Regions from separate parts of the Bacillus thuringiensis genome, predicted to be linked through region 1. Evidence: riboswitches for the same ligand, from Rfam matches in the RefSeq annotation. Region 1 holds a riboswitch; the other holds the start of a gene.

Region 1 (6,354 bases):
AGAAGCACTTGATGCATTAAAAGGAAGATGGGGATTAGCGGTAGGGGCAACTTTATTAATTGGAATCCTTATTGGAGCTGTTGAAATGCTAACAACAGGTATTTTCTCGATATTTTGGGGTTGGGAAGAGGCAAGTGATTCACTTACAGTAAGTATTATTGTAATGCTTGTTATTGGTCCATTAACAATAGGTGCCTATTATCTTGTTTTAAATGCAATTCGTGGGACTGATGCTCGCATTGGTCATATATTTAGATGGTTTAGCGATGGAAGTAAGTTGATGAAGTCGTTTTTAACATATTTACTAATGTATGTATACTTGACTCTATGGACATTACTTCTTATTATTCCAGGTATTATTAAATCATTTTCTTATTCTATGACATATTTTATTTTGAATGATCATCCAGAATATACAGCGAATCAAGCGATTACTGAGAGTCGTCATATGATGAATGGACATAAAATGGATTATTTTTTACTATGCTTAAGTTTCTTAGGCTGGTTCATATTAAGTATTCTTACTATAGGAATCGGTTTCTTATGGTTAGCACCTTATTTCTACGCGACATCAGCCGCATTTTATGAAGAGATTTCAAAAGAATATTATAAAAAAGAAGGCACTACTTTCTAATAAAACACATAAACCATCTGTTCCCTATATTCTTTAGGGGGTAGGTGGTTTTCTTTTTTGAGGACTTTGTCTAAAAAATAGGTAAGATTATTTTTAGGAAAAATAAAAGGAGCAACATAAATGAAATATACTTGTCCATGTTGCGTATATAAAGTGAAACTTTAATCAGTGGGGATTTTGTTCATTCCCCACTGATTATTAGTTCTCACCAATCGGGCATTTATGGGCAGCCCGCCTCCCGCCTAACTCCTTTGTTTTAGCTGAATTTTGAGGTGGGGGTCTTACTGTCCGGCAAATAGCGGGATAAAGTAATAAGAAGGACTAAATCGGTAAATTTTATTAATGGATATATTAGGAATGAATATGAAAGTATAGATGTATAGTCAATGTTGTGTATTTGATGTTATCATATTGAATGATATGGAAATTTTTAATAGAATAAGTAACTAAAAATTCAAAGGTAATGAAGCTTTTGTTGTATAAAGAAAATACTTAGTAGTAATCAACAATATTAAAAATAAGATTCGTATTTATATAAATTTAGTAGAAATGGGGTTTTAAAAAGGAATGAGTATCAGCATAACGCGGCAAAAGATTTTGGCGGCCGCTTCTCAAATTGTGCAATGTAAAGGGGTTGCTAAATTAACCTTAGAAGCAGTGGCAAAAGAGGCGGGTGTAAGTAAAGGTGGATTATTGTATCACTTTGCAAATAAAGAAGCTTTAATAGAAGGTATGATAGTCAGAGGGATAGAGGATTATGAGGGCGCTATTTACAATAAAGTAGCGGAAGACTCAGAGAGGAAAGGGAGATGGGTTCGCTCTTTTGTAGAGGAAAGATTAAGTAATGAGAGAAGAACAGAAGAGTTGTCTAGTAGTATGATGGCAGCATTCATGTTAAAACCTGAATTACTTGAGCCATTACAACAATCATTTCAGCAACTGCAAAAGAATATAGAAAACGATGAGATAGATTCAGTATGTGCAACAATTATTAGATTAGCAGCAGATGGATTATGGTATTCGGAATATTTAGGGGTTGGCAGACTAAGCCCCGAGTTAAGAGAAAAAGTGATTCAAGCTCTTATTGTTAATTCGTATAAATAGAATATACGAACTATATAATGTGAAAACAATTCACCATTACTTATTTAATGTAGTGGTGAATTGTTTTTTTTATTAGAAAAATAGAACAATTTTATAGAGTATTGAATTATAACCGTCTAGACGGTATAGTAATATTTGGTTTAAGAGGAAAATGAAACAAAAAAAGAATAAAAGATATTTTTAGCACACTATTCGAAAGGATAGGCCGCAAAGCTTAGAGTCTACGGTAATACATATTGGTTACTAAGATCGTCTGGTTGCACATTTTTGATGCAACCGGACGGTCTTTTTTTGTTATATAAATATAAAAAAATAGGAGGGAACTATGCAAATGAAAAGTACTAAAAGGCATATTTCAATGGTTTCATTAGTTTTTCTAGTATTATTTTCAGTGCTGAATGTGTGGGCTCCAGTTATTCAAGCTGCTGTGATGAAAAGTCCAGTGGACGAAATTAATATTTCTCGTACTGATGGCACGACATCTGAACCGTATCAAGCCTCAGATGGTATGAAAGTAGAAGTGAAGTGGTCAGCTAAAGAAAAAATAAAAAGTGGAGATCAATTCACAATTGATATGCCAAAAGAGTTTCGAAAAGACCTTATGAATATGAGTTTTCCTTTAAAAGATGCTGAAGGAAAAACAGTTGGTACATGTGAGATGAAAAAGGGTCTATTAACATGTACTATGGGTGATTACGTAGAAGGAAAGAATAACATTAAAGGTTCTTTATTCGTAGAATTCTACTTTGGTCTAGAAGCATATGATGGTGTTAAAGAAATTCCATTAGAATTTAACGTTGATGGTCAAATCGTCAATAAAGAAGTAAGTGTAAATAATACGACAGAGAGACCGAAGCCACAGCCCAATACGGAAAATTTATTGAAATGGGGTTCTTATAATCAAGAAAATCCTTCAATTGCTGATTGGCTTGTATATGTAAATGCAACCGGAACAGAAATGCAAGATCTTAAATTAACAGATACATTAGGACCTGGGCATGAGTTAATTACAGACAGCGTAGTATTAGAAGAGGCTGTATTTGAAGATGGTTATGCACCAACAAATATTAAGCCAGCAGATTTATCTAACATTAAAATTAATGCAACAAAGACTGGATTTACAATTGAATTTCCAGACAGTTCAAAAGGCTATATTTTAAGATATAAAACAAAGGTTACAAATCCTGCTGCAAAGCCTCATAAAAATACTGTGAAATTAGAAGGTAAAAATATTAAAACTGAAGAAAAAGTAGGACAAGTATTTGTAAGTGGTGGGGGAGGATCCGGTTCAGGTGACAATAATCCACCTAGCATTGAAAAAAATATAGTTGATGAGAATGGCAAGCTTGTAGAGAATGAGCAGTTAACACAAATGGATCAAGTTATTCAATACCAAGTTGGTACACATATACCGAACGATCCTCCTAAATACACATCTATGGTAATTAGTGATGATTTAGAAGATGTTTTAGAAGTATTAGAGGCAAAGGTGTATGATCAAAATGGCCAAGATATTACTTCTAAAGGAACGTTAAATATAGATAAACAAAGAAGTGAAGTAACATTTACATTTGGTGAGAGTTTTGACTATAAGTCATATGAAGACCAGATAATTAACCTTAGTATTAAGGCGAAAATTAAAAATAATGCAGACTTATCTTCTTACGTAGATAAGAAGATTCCTAATAAAGCAGAATTACATTTTGATGATAAAACATTAACATCAAAAGAAGTAACCATTACGCCGCCTGAAGCTCCAAAAGACGGTACAGTATCAATTCATAAAATAGATGCTGAGAATCCGAACAAAGGGCTAAAAGGTGCCGAATTTGAAGTTCGAAATAGTGCAAATGAAGTTGTTGCAAAACTGAAAACGGACGAAAAAGGTTTTTCAGTACCTCAAACTTTAGCTCCTGGGACGTATAAAGTTTATGAAACAGTAGCGCCAGAAGGATATCAAAAATTAACAAGCCCAGTAGAGGTTACACTTCAAGCTGGAGAAACAAAAACAATTGAAATTAAAAACACTATGCAAAAGGGTCAAATTGAAGTAAAGAAAATTGATTCGGAAAATGGTGAAAAACCATTAGCAAATGCAGAGTTTGATATAGTAAAAGACAGTGTAGTAGTCGAACATATTGTTACAGATAAAGATGGTAAGGCAATCTCTAAACCGTTAGCACCAGGAAAATATATTTTAAAAGAAACAAAAGCACCTGAAGGATACCAATTAAAAGAAACAGAGTTCGAAGTAAATGTAACAGGGGACGGCATATTCCCAATACAAGTGGAAAATGCGATGGTAGACAAAGGTAATGTAGAAATTACAAAAGTGGACAAAGAAAACGGGGCAGTATTAGCCGGTGTCGAATTTGAAGTCCAAGATGAGAAAGATGGCGTAGTAAGAAAAGTAGTAACAGATAAAGATGGAAAAGCAAACGTTTCAGATCTATCAGTAGGAAAGTACAAATTAGTAGAGACGAAAAGCTTACCAGGTTATAAAAAGCTAACAGAACCAGTACCATTTGAAATAAAAAAAGGTATGACAAAAGCTTTAGCAATAAAAGTAGAAAATGAGCAGTTAGACAAAGGTTCAGTAGAAATTACAAAAATAGATAAAGATAGTCAAAAAGTATTAGAGGGCGTAGTCTTCGAAGTGCAAGATGAGCAAGGAAAAGTAGTAACAGAAGTAAAAACAGATAAAGATGGTAAAGCAAAAATCTCTGATTTATCAGTAGGAAAGTACAAATTAGTAGAGACGAAAAGCTTACCTGGCTACAAAAAGCTAACAGATTCAGTATCATTCGAAATTACAAAAGGTATGACAACAGTCCTATCATTGAAAGTAGAAAATGAACAGTTAGATAAAGGTCCAGTAGAAATTACAAAAGTAGATAAAGATAACAAAAAAGCATTAAAAGGTGTAGTCTTTGAAGTGCAAGATGAAGCTGGAACAGTAGTAAAGGAAGTAAAGACAGATAAAGATGGTAAAGCAAAAATCTCAGATCTATCAGTAGGAAAGTACAAATTAGTAGAGAAAGAAAGTTTACCAGGCTATAAGAAACTAACAGATCCAGTATTATTTGAAATCAAAAAAGGCATGACTGAAGTTCTATCATTAAAAATAGAAAATGAAATGGTAGATACGGGAAATGTAGAGATAACAAAGATAGATAAAGATAATAAAGCACCGTTAGCGGGAGTAACATTCATCGTCCAAGATGAAAAGGGTAATGAAGTTACAAAAGTAACGACAGATAAAGATGGAAAAGCAAATGTTTCAGATTTACCTGTAGGAAAGTATGAATTAGTAGAGGTAGAAAGTTTACCTGGTTATAAAAAGCTAGAAAAACCAGTATCATTTGAAATCAAAAAAGGCATGACCGAGGTTCTATCATTAAAAGTAGAAAATGAAATGGTGGATACAGGGAATGTAGAGATAACAAAAATAGATAAAGATAGTAAAGCTCCATTAGAAAATGTTGTATTTGAAGTACGTGATTCAAAAGGAAAAGTAGTTGCGAAAGTAACGACGGATAAAGAAGGAAAAGCAAACGTTTCAGATTTACCTATTGGGAAGTATGAGTTGGTGGAAGTAGAAACACCGGCAGGATACAAACCACTAGAAAAGCCAATTTCATTCGAAATTGAAAAGGGTAGAGTAACAGCGCTAAAGCTAACAGTAGAAAATGAATTAGTGGATACAGGAAATGTAGAAATTACAAAAGTAGATAAAGAAAATAAAGATGCTTTAGCTGATGCAGTATTTGAGATTCAAGATGCAGCAGGACAAGTAGTCGCTAAAATAACGACAGATAAAAAAGGACAAGCACAAGTTACTAATTTATCAGTCGGCACATACAAGTTAGTAGAAGTAAAGGCACCAAAAGGGTATAAACAATTAGTAGATCCGATTACTTTCCAAATTGAAAAAGGCATGACAAAATCTCTTGCTTTAACAGTAGAAAACGAAATGTTAGACAAGGGAAATGTAGAAATCACAAAAGTAGATAAAGATAGTCAAAAAGTATTAGAAGGCGTAGTCTTCGAAGTACAAGACGACAAAGGCAAAGTAGTAACAGAAGTAACGACAGATAAAGAAGGAAAAGCAACAATTTCCGATTTATCAGTAGGAAAATACAAATTAGTAGAGAAAGAAAGCTTACCAGGTTACAAAAAGCTAACAGAACCAGTATCATTCGAAATCAAAAAAGGTATGACGAAAGTTTTATCATTGAAAGTAGAGAACGAACTGTTAGATAAAGGTTCAGTAGAAATTACAAAAGTGGACAAAGAAAGTGGCGCAGTATTAGCGGGCGTAACATTCGAAGTGCAAGATGAAAAAGATAAAGTAGTAACAAAAGTAAAAACAGATAAAGAAGGAAAAGCAACAATTTCAGATTTATCAGTAGGAAAATATAAGCTAGTAGAGGTAGAGAGCTTACCAGGATATAAAAAACTAGCGAAACCAGTATCGTTTGAAATTAAAAAAGGCATGACAGAAGTCTTATCACTAAAAGTAGAGAATGAACAGTTAGATAAAGGTTCAGTAGAAATTACAAAAGTGGACAAAGACAGCCAGAAGGCATTAGAAGGCGTAACATTCGAAGTGCAAG
Region 2 (6,354 bases), 620 kb from region 1:
GGATAGAGTGCGTTTTGCAAAAGAATTGCAGACTCTTTGTAAGGAATATAGTGTTCCTTTCATTGTAAATGATGATGTAGAATTAGCCATTGAATTAGATGCAGATGGTGTTCATGTAGGACAAGATGATGAAGGAATTACATCTGTTCGTGAAAAAATGGGAGATAAAATTATCGGTGTATCTGCTCATACAATTGAAGAAGCACGCTTTGCAATCGAACATGGAGCAGATTATTTAGGCGTTGGACCTATTTTCCCAACGAGTACGAAAAAAGATACGAAAGCGGTTCAAGGAACGAAAGGATTAGCTTATTTTAGAGAACAAGGAATTACAGTGCCAATCGTTGGTATTGGCGGGATTACAATTGAAAATACAGCGGCAGTTATAGAGGCGGGTGCGGAAGGTGTTTCAGTTATTTCAGCAATTAGTTTAGCTGAATCGGCGTATGAAAGTACGAGAAAATTAGCTGAAGAAGTAAAGAGAAGTTTGTAAGGAAGGACGTGTAGTATTTTAAGTGCTACATGGAGAAATGGACTGCCCAAAATTTTAAACAAACGTTTGATTAAAAAAGCACAAACCTTTTAAAATAAAGGTTTGTGCTTTTTCTTTAAAACATAATAGAAATTAAAAGCATTCCAATGCCGATAGAAGTAAATGTTGCGATTAAACCTGGAATCATAAAGCTATGATTTAATACGTATTTACCGATACCTGTTGTACCAGTACGGTCAAAGTTAATGGCAGCAACGATTGTTCCATAGTTTGGAATGAAGAAATATCCATTTACTGCAGGGAACATCGCAATCAGTAGTGCTGGTGGAATACCAAGGGATAGTCCAAGTGGCATTAAGGCACGTACTGTTGCTGCTTGGCTGTACAGTAAAATAGATAGAATGAATAGCGCGATGGCAAATAGCCAAGGTGCACTTGTTACTAAATGCTGAATGGATCCTTGAATCATATTTAAGTTTCCATTAAAGAAAGTATCTCCCATCCAAGCGATACCGAAAATAGCAACAACTGCTGTTGCTCCTGCTTTAAAGACGTTACCAGATACAATGCTTTCTACATTTGGTTTACAGAAAATAATAATAAGAGCCGCGATAGTTAACATAACCATCTCAATTGTGTTCGGCATGGAAAGACGAGCTAACTTCCCATCAACTATCCATCCTGGACGAAGTGCTTCAAATGAACCAAGAAGTACAACAAGGAAGGTTCCAACTAGGAAAAGGATAACTGATAATTTGGCGCCTTTTACACCTACAAATTCTTTTTTCTCTTCAAGTTTAGGAATCATTCCTTCGTTTAATCGTTTTAAGTATTCAGGGTCTTCATTTAATTCTTTTCCCATCTTACTAGCAACGAATGCTGCTAACATACAAGCAATGAAAGTAGAAGGGATACTTACTTTTAAAATATCTAATAAGGTAATTTTATAGTCAGCGAACATTGCTAAAAGAGCAACTGTGGCAGCTGAAATCGGACTAGCTGTAATTGCTTGCTGAGAAGCGATTACGGCAATCGACATTGGGCGTTCTGGTCTAATCCCTGATTCACGAGAGACTTCTGCAATAACAGGAAGTACAGAATAGGCAACGTGACCAGTACCTGCACATAGTGTGAATAAATAAGTAACAATTGGAGCAAAAAAAGTAATACGCTTTGGATTTTTTCGCAATGCTTTTTCAGCTAGATGAACAAGATAGTCCATTCCTCCAGCAGCTTGCAAAGCACCAGCAGCTGTAATTACTGCCAAAATCATGAGCATTACATCAATAGGAGGCGCGGTCGGTTGTAAGTGGAAGACAAAAACGAGTATTGCCATACCAACTCCACCCATTACTCCTAAACCAACTCCGCCTAGGCGTGCACCAATAAAAATACAGAGTAACAAGGTAAGAAATTGTAGCCAAAACATGATAAACTACCTCCGAAATTCATTAATTAAGATATATTCGAATAGTTTAATTTGAATGAAAATTAAATGAATACCCGAAGAAATCCTTGTTATTTATACATTTTTTATTATATAACACAAAAAAAGTAACATTCACGTACTTTTTGAAATTATTTCGAAAAAGCAATGCATTAAAAATTTGTATTTATATCTCTAAATAAGTAGACATTTTGATTTATATGTTGTAATCTTTGAAAGAGAATAAATTAATTCTCATAGAACTCCCATATCGTTCAACTCGTTCAGCGAGAAAGGCAAACTGATGGAAACATGAGGACGCAAAACTACAGGAGCTAAGGTCGAAAGGCTATGCTAGCCAGTTACCGGACGGATAGGGTTGGTCTTGGCCAATGCTTTTACATTGGCTTTTTTTTATTCTCGAATATATTGAGAAACATTTTCAAACAAAATATTCGTATATTTTGTTTTTTTGTTATGTTAATTAAGGAAGGTGGATATTAATGAAAAAGTATTGGCATAAGTTAACGTTTCTTCAAAAGAACGTCTTATTAACCGTACTAGTTATTTTGACGCTTGTTGGAAGTATGGGCGCGTTAAGTTTCAACATGTTTCAAAATAGTATGATGTCTTTATTTGAAAGACAGTCTATTGAAACAGGAGATACTGTAATAAATCAATTAGACGCAGAATTAGTGAAAGATCTTGCGAAAGATCCTACAGCCCAAAAGGAGAAGAAGGAAAAGTTAAAAGAGCAATTAGATGAAGTGACAAAAGATTTAAAAAGTGTTGGACAAACGTATATTACGGGAGCAAAACCCAATGACAAACGAGAATTACAAATCGTTGGTTTGACTACAGAGTTAACAAATGCAGTACCTGTAAAGCCGGGTGACTATTATGAACAACCAGCTCATTGGATGAAGGCATACGATAAAGTGATAGATACGAAAAAGGCACAAATGACAGAAGTATATGAAGATGAACTAGGCTCATGGGTGACAATATTAGAGCCCATTACGGATGGAGAAAAAAATATTGTCGCAATTGTTGCGGCAGATGTAGATGCTTCTGTTATTCCAGATACAAAGAAGAAATTTATGATGCAAGGTTTACTATTCATTTGTATTTCATTAGCTATTGCGACTGTTATTCAATTCTTTATTGTTCGTAATTCGTTAGCCCCATTAAAAGACCTAAGAGAGGGATTACGTAAAGTTGGTGAGGGTGATTTAAGTATTAAATTAAAAGAAAGACCAGATGACATTGGTATTATTAATACTTATTTCAATGCAACGATTGAGAAATTTAAAGGAATTATAGATAAAGTAAAACAAACTGCAGAGCAAGTTTCTTCTTCATCACAAGAATTATCGGCAAGTACTGAGGAAAACAGTATGGCAGTTCAAGAAATTGCAGGTTCCATGGAAGGTTTAAGAGTAGGAGCACAGTCTCAAGAAACTTCAGTACAACAATGCTTAGGAATTGTGCACGGAATGGAAAATAAGGTGGAAGAGATAACTGGGGCTGCGAAACTGGTTGCGGTTGCCTCAGAAGGTATGGAGCAACATTCAATTGAAGGTAATGAAGTAATTGGACAAATTATTAATCAAATGAATTTAATCCAAAATGCAGTAAAAGATTTATCTTCGATTATTTATTCATTGGAAACAAGATCGAAGGAAATTAGTGATATCGTAACCGTAATTACAGGTATTTCAAATCAAACCAATTTACTTGCGTTAAATGCTTCTATTGAAGCTTCACGTGCTGGAGCTGCTGGAAGAGGATTTGCAGTGGTCGCTGATGAAGTACGTAAATTAGCTGAGCAAACTGAAACGTCAGCGAAAGATATAGCTAAATTAATTGGGGAAACACAAGCTGAAGCAGAAGAGGCTGTAGTTTCAATGCAAAAAGGTTCAAAAGAAGTAGAATCTGGAATTACTCTTGTTCAAAGTAGTGGTGCGTTCTTCGAGAAAATTTCAAAATCAGCACATTCTGTTACGGACCAAGTTAAGGCGGTTTCTAGCAACTCAGGTGATATTTTGCAAAATAGCCAAAATATCGTTCAAGTTGTAAATGAACTATCACATATTGCAAATACGTATGCGAATAGTAGTGGTAATATTGAAGAGAGTATGAAAGAACAGGAAATGTCAGTACAAGATATTGCAGAATTAGCTACTTCTTTAAGCTGGCTTGCACAGGAGCTGCAAGAGTTAATTGGGGAATTTAAAAGTTAATAGAATAATATAAGGTGTAGATTTAATCTACACCTTAATCTTTTTTTAAAATGAATAATTATATATTTATATCTAATGGTATACGGTTGTGATTTTAATCATTGGTGGAACATGTCCTCCAATGATCAAAGTTTCATTTTTATATTATGGAGAGTGAGAGGATTCAGTATGAGTATTTTCTTAAAACGTTCATATGTGGAGAGATATGAACAATTTTCGCAACAAAATTATGAACCGTTTATGATACCAAAGGATATTCAAGTAAATGAATATACTCAAATGAAAATTAAGGATATACAAGCGTTTGAACGAAATAAATTAGATTTAATCGCAGCTACTTTTGTATGGCTATATCATGTTAGTAATGAAAAACGTATAGTGATACCTTATTACATGAGACAGAGTAGTTATCCGTTATGTATTACAATTGAACAAGAACTTTCTTATGAAGAGCTAAGGATAGAAATTAATGATCAAATCATGCAGTTAGAAAGTATGGAAGAAGAACGGAAGATATTGTTACAATATGATGAAGAAAAATGGGGGAAACCTGCAGTTACAGTAGGAAAAGAAAATAGAAATAGTCAATTAAACTTTATTGAATTAAAGGATAGTTGTTTTGAAGTTTCTTATAATGAAAAGCAATTGAAAGAAGAAACAGCACTTCGCTATATAAAGCAAATTCAGTATGTAATTCAGCAAGGTATAAAAAAAGAGACGCAATGTGTTGTAGATATGAATATTATTACAGAAGAAGAATTAGTGATATATAAAGAAATAAATGACACAGAAGTGCTATACCCGAATAAAAGTATTGCGGATATGTTTTGTGAAACAGTAAGGAAATTTTCAAAGCGTATAGCTTTATCTTCGGTGGAGGGAACATTAACATATGAACAACTAAATAAAAAAAGTAATAAAATTGCTCACATGTTATTACATCATGGGGTGAAACAAGGTGATTATGTCGGTATCTTTATGAAGCGAAGTATTGATACGGTAGTCAGTATATTAGCAGTTTTAAAAACAGGTGCAGCTTATATTCCGATTGACCCAGATTATCCAGCAAATCGAGTGCAATATATTATCGAGGATAGCCAATCAAAATTAGTTTTAACGAAAGAAGCGAAAGTACCGTTTGAGGATATTCGAGAATTATCTCTTTACGATATTGAACAATTTTCAGAAATAGATGTGAACGTGGCAATTGATCTTGATGATATCGCATATATGATCTATACATCCGGTTCTACGGGAAATCCGAAAGGAACAATGCTTGCGCACCGCGGAGTAGTGAATTTATGTACATGGATGCAAAGGCATTATGAATTAAGTGAAGAAGATATTTTCGCGCAGTTCCCTTCATTTAGTTTTGACGCATCTATTTGGGAGTTATTCGCGTCATTATTCTGCGGTGGAAATATATATGTGTTATTGGATGAACAAAGGCTTTCGGTAGAAGCTTTTGCAAATGCAATTTATAAAGCAAAGGCAACATCTATTTTAGGCTTAGCTACAATTTTCCTACAACAAGTAGCAACATATCTTCCAGATGAAAGTAAGTATAAGCTCGATTCATTAAAGAGGATTGCAGTTGGTGGAGAAATGCTTACTGCTGAAGTAGTAAAACTATGGCGAGAGAGAATTGGTACTCACGTTCAGTTAAATAACGCGTATGGCCCGACAGAATGTACAATTACAACAACGACATATCCAATTCCAGCGGAGTTAAACGATCAACTTGCTAGTATCCCAATCGGGAAGCCAGCGGATAATTATAAAGTTTGGATATTAAATGACAATATGAAAGTTTGTCCAATTGGTATTCCAGGAGAATTATATATAGAGTCAGTAGGTTTAGCAAAAGGTTACTTTAATAAGCCGGAAAAAACAGAGGAAGTATTTATTCCACATCATGAAAAACATGATAGTAAGATATATAAAACAGGTGATATTGTTAAAATATTGGAAGACGGAAATATTGAGTTTTTACATCGTAAAGACAATCAAGTGAAAATTAGAGGACATCGAATTGAATTGGGTGAAATCCAAAACACAATTGCAAAATATGAAATGGTAAAAGATGCAGCTGTATTTACGAAGAAAGGTGAAGAAGGTAGTCATTACTTAGTTGCTTTCTATACAACTAGTAATGAAGTTGCTATGGAAACTTTAATACATGATTTAAGAGA

The links. A riboswitch is a leader RNA that binds a small molecule or an ion and turns the genes downstream of it on or off. The one in region 1 is predicted to bind cyclic di-GMP.
Positions count from the first base shown of each region.
Region 2: another riboswitch for cyclic di-GMP. It lies ahead of AC241_RS02215 (methyl-accepting chemotaxis protein); the one in region 1 lies ahead of AC241_RS05380 (SpaA isopeptide-forming pilin-related protein).

Region 1 is NZ_CP012099.1:1,036,551-1,042,904, forward strand. It holds gene AC241_RS05370 (DUF975 family protein) at 1-634, shown strand, start outside; gene AC241_RS05375 (TetR/AcrR family transcriptional regulator) at 1,202-1,738, shown strand; cyclic di-GMP riboswitch class I at 1,911-2,003, shown strand; gene AC241_RS05380 (SpaA isopeptide-forming pilin-related protein) at 2,064-6,354, shown strand, end outside.
Region 2 is NZ_CP012099.1:417,867-424,220, forward strand. It holds gene thiE (thiamine phosphate synthase) at 1-493, shown strand, start outside; gene AC241_RS02210 (anaerobic C4-dicarboxylate transporter family protein) at 609-1,922, opposite strand; cyclic di-GMP riboswitch class I at 2,205-2,289, shown strand; gene AC241_RS02215 (methyl-accepting chemotaxis protein) at 2,423-4,162, shown strand; gene AC241_RS02220 (non-ribosomal peptide synthetase) at 4,337-6,354, shown strand, end outside.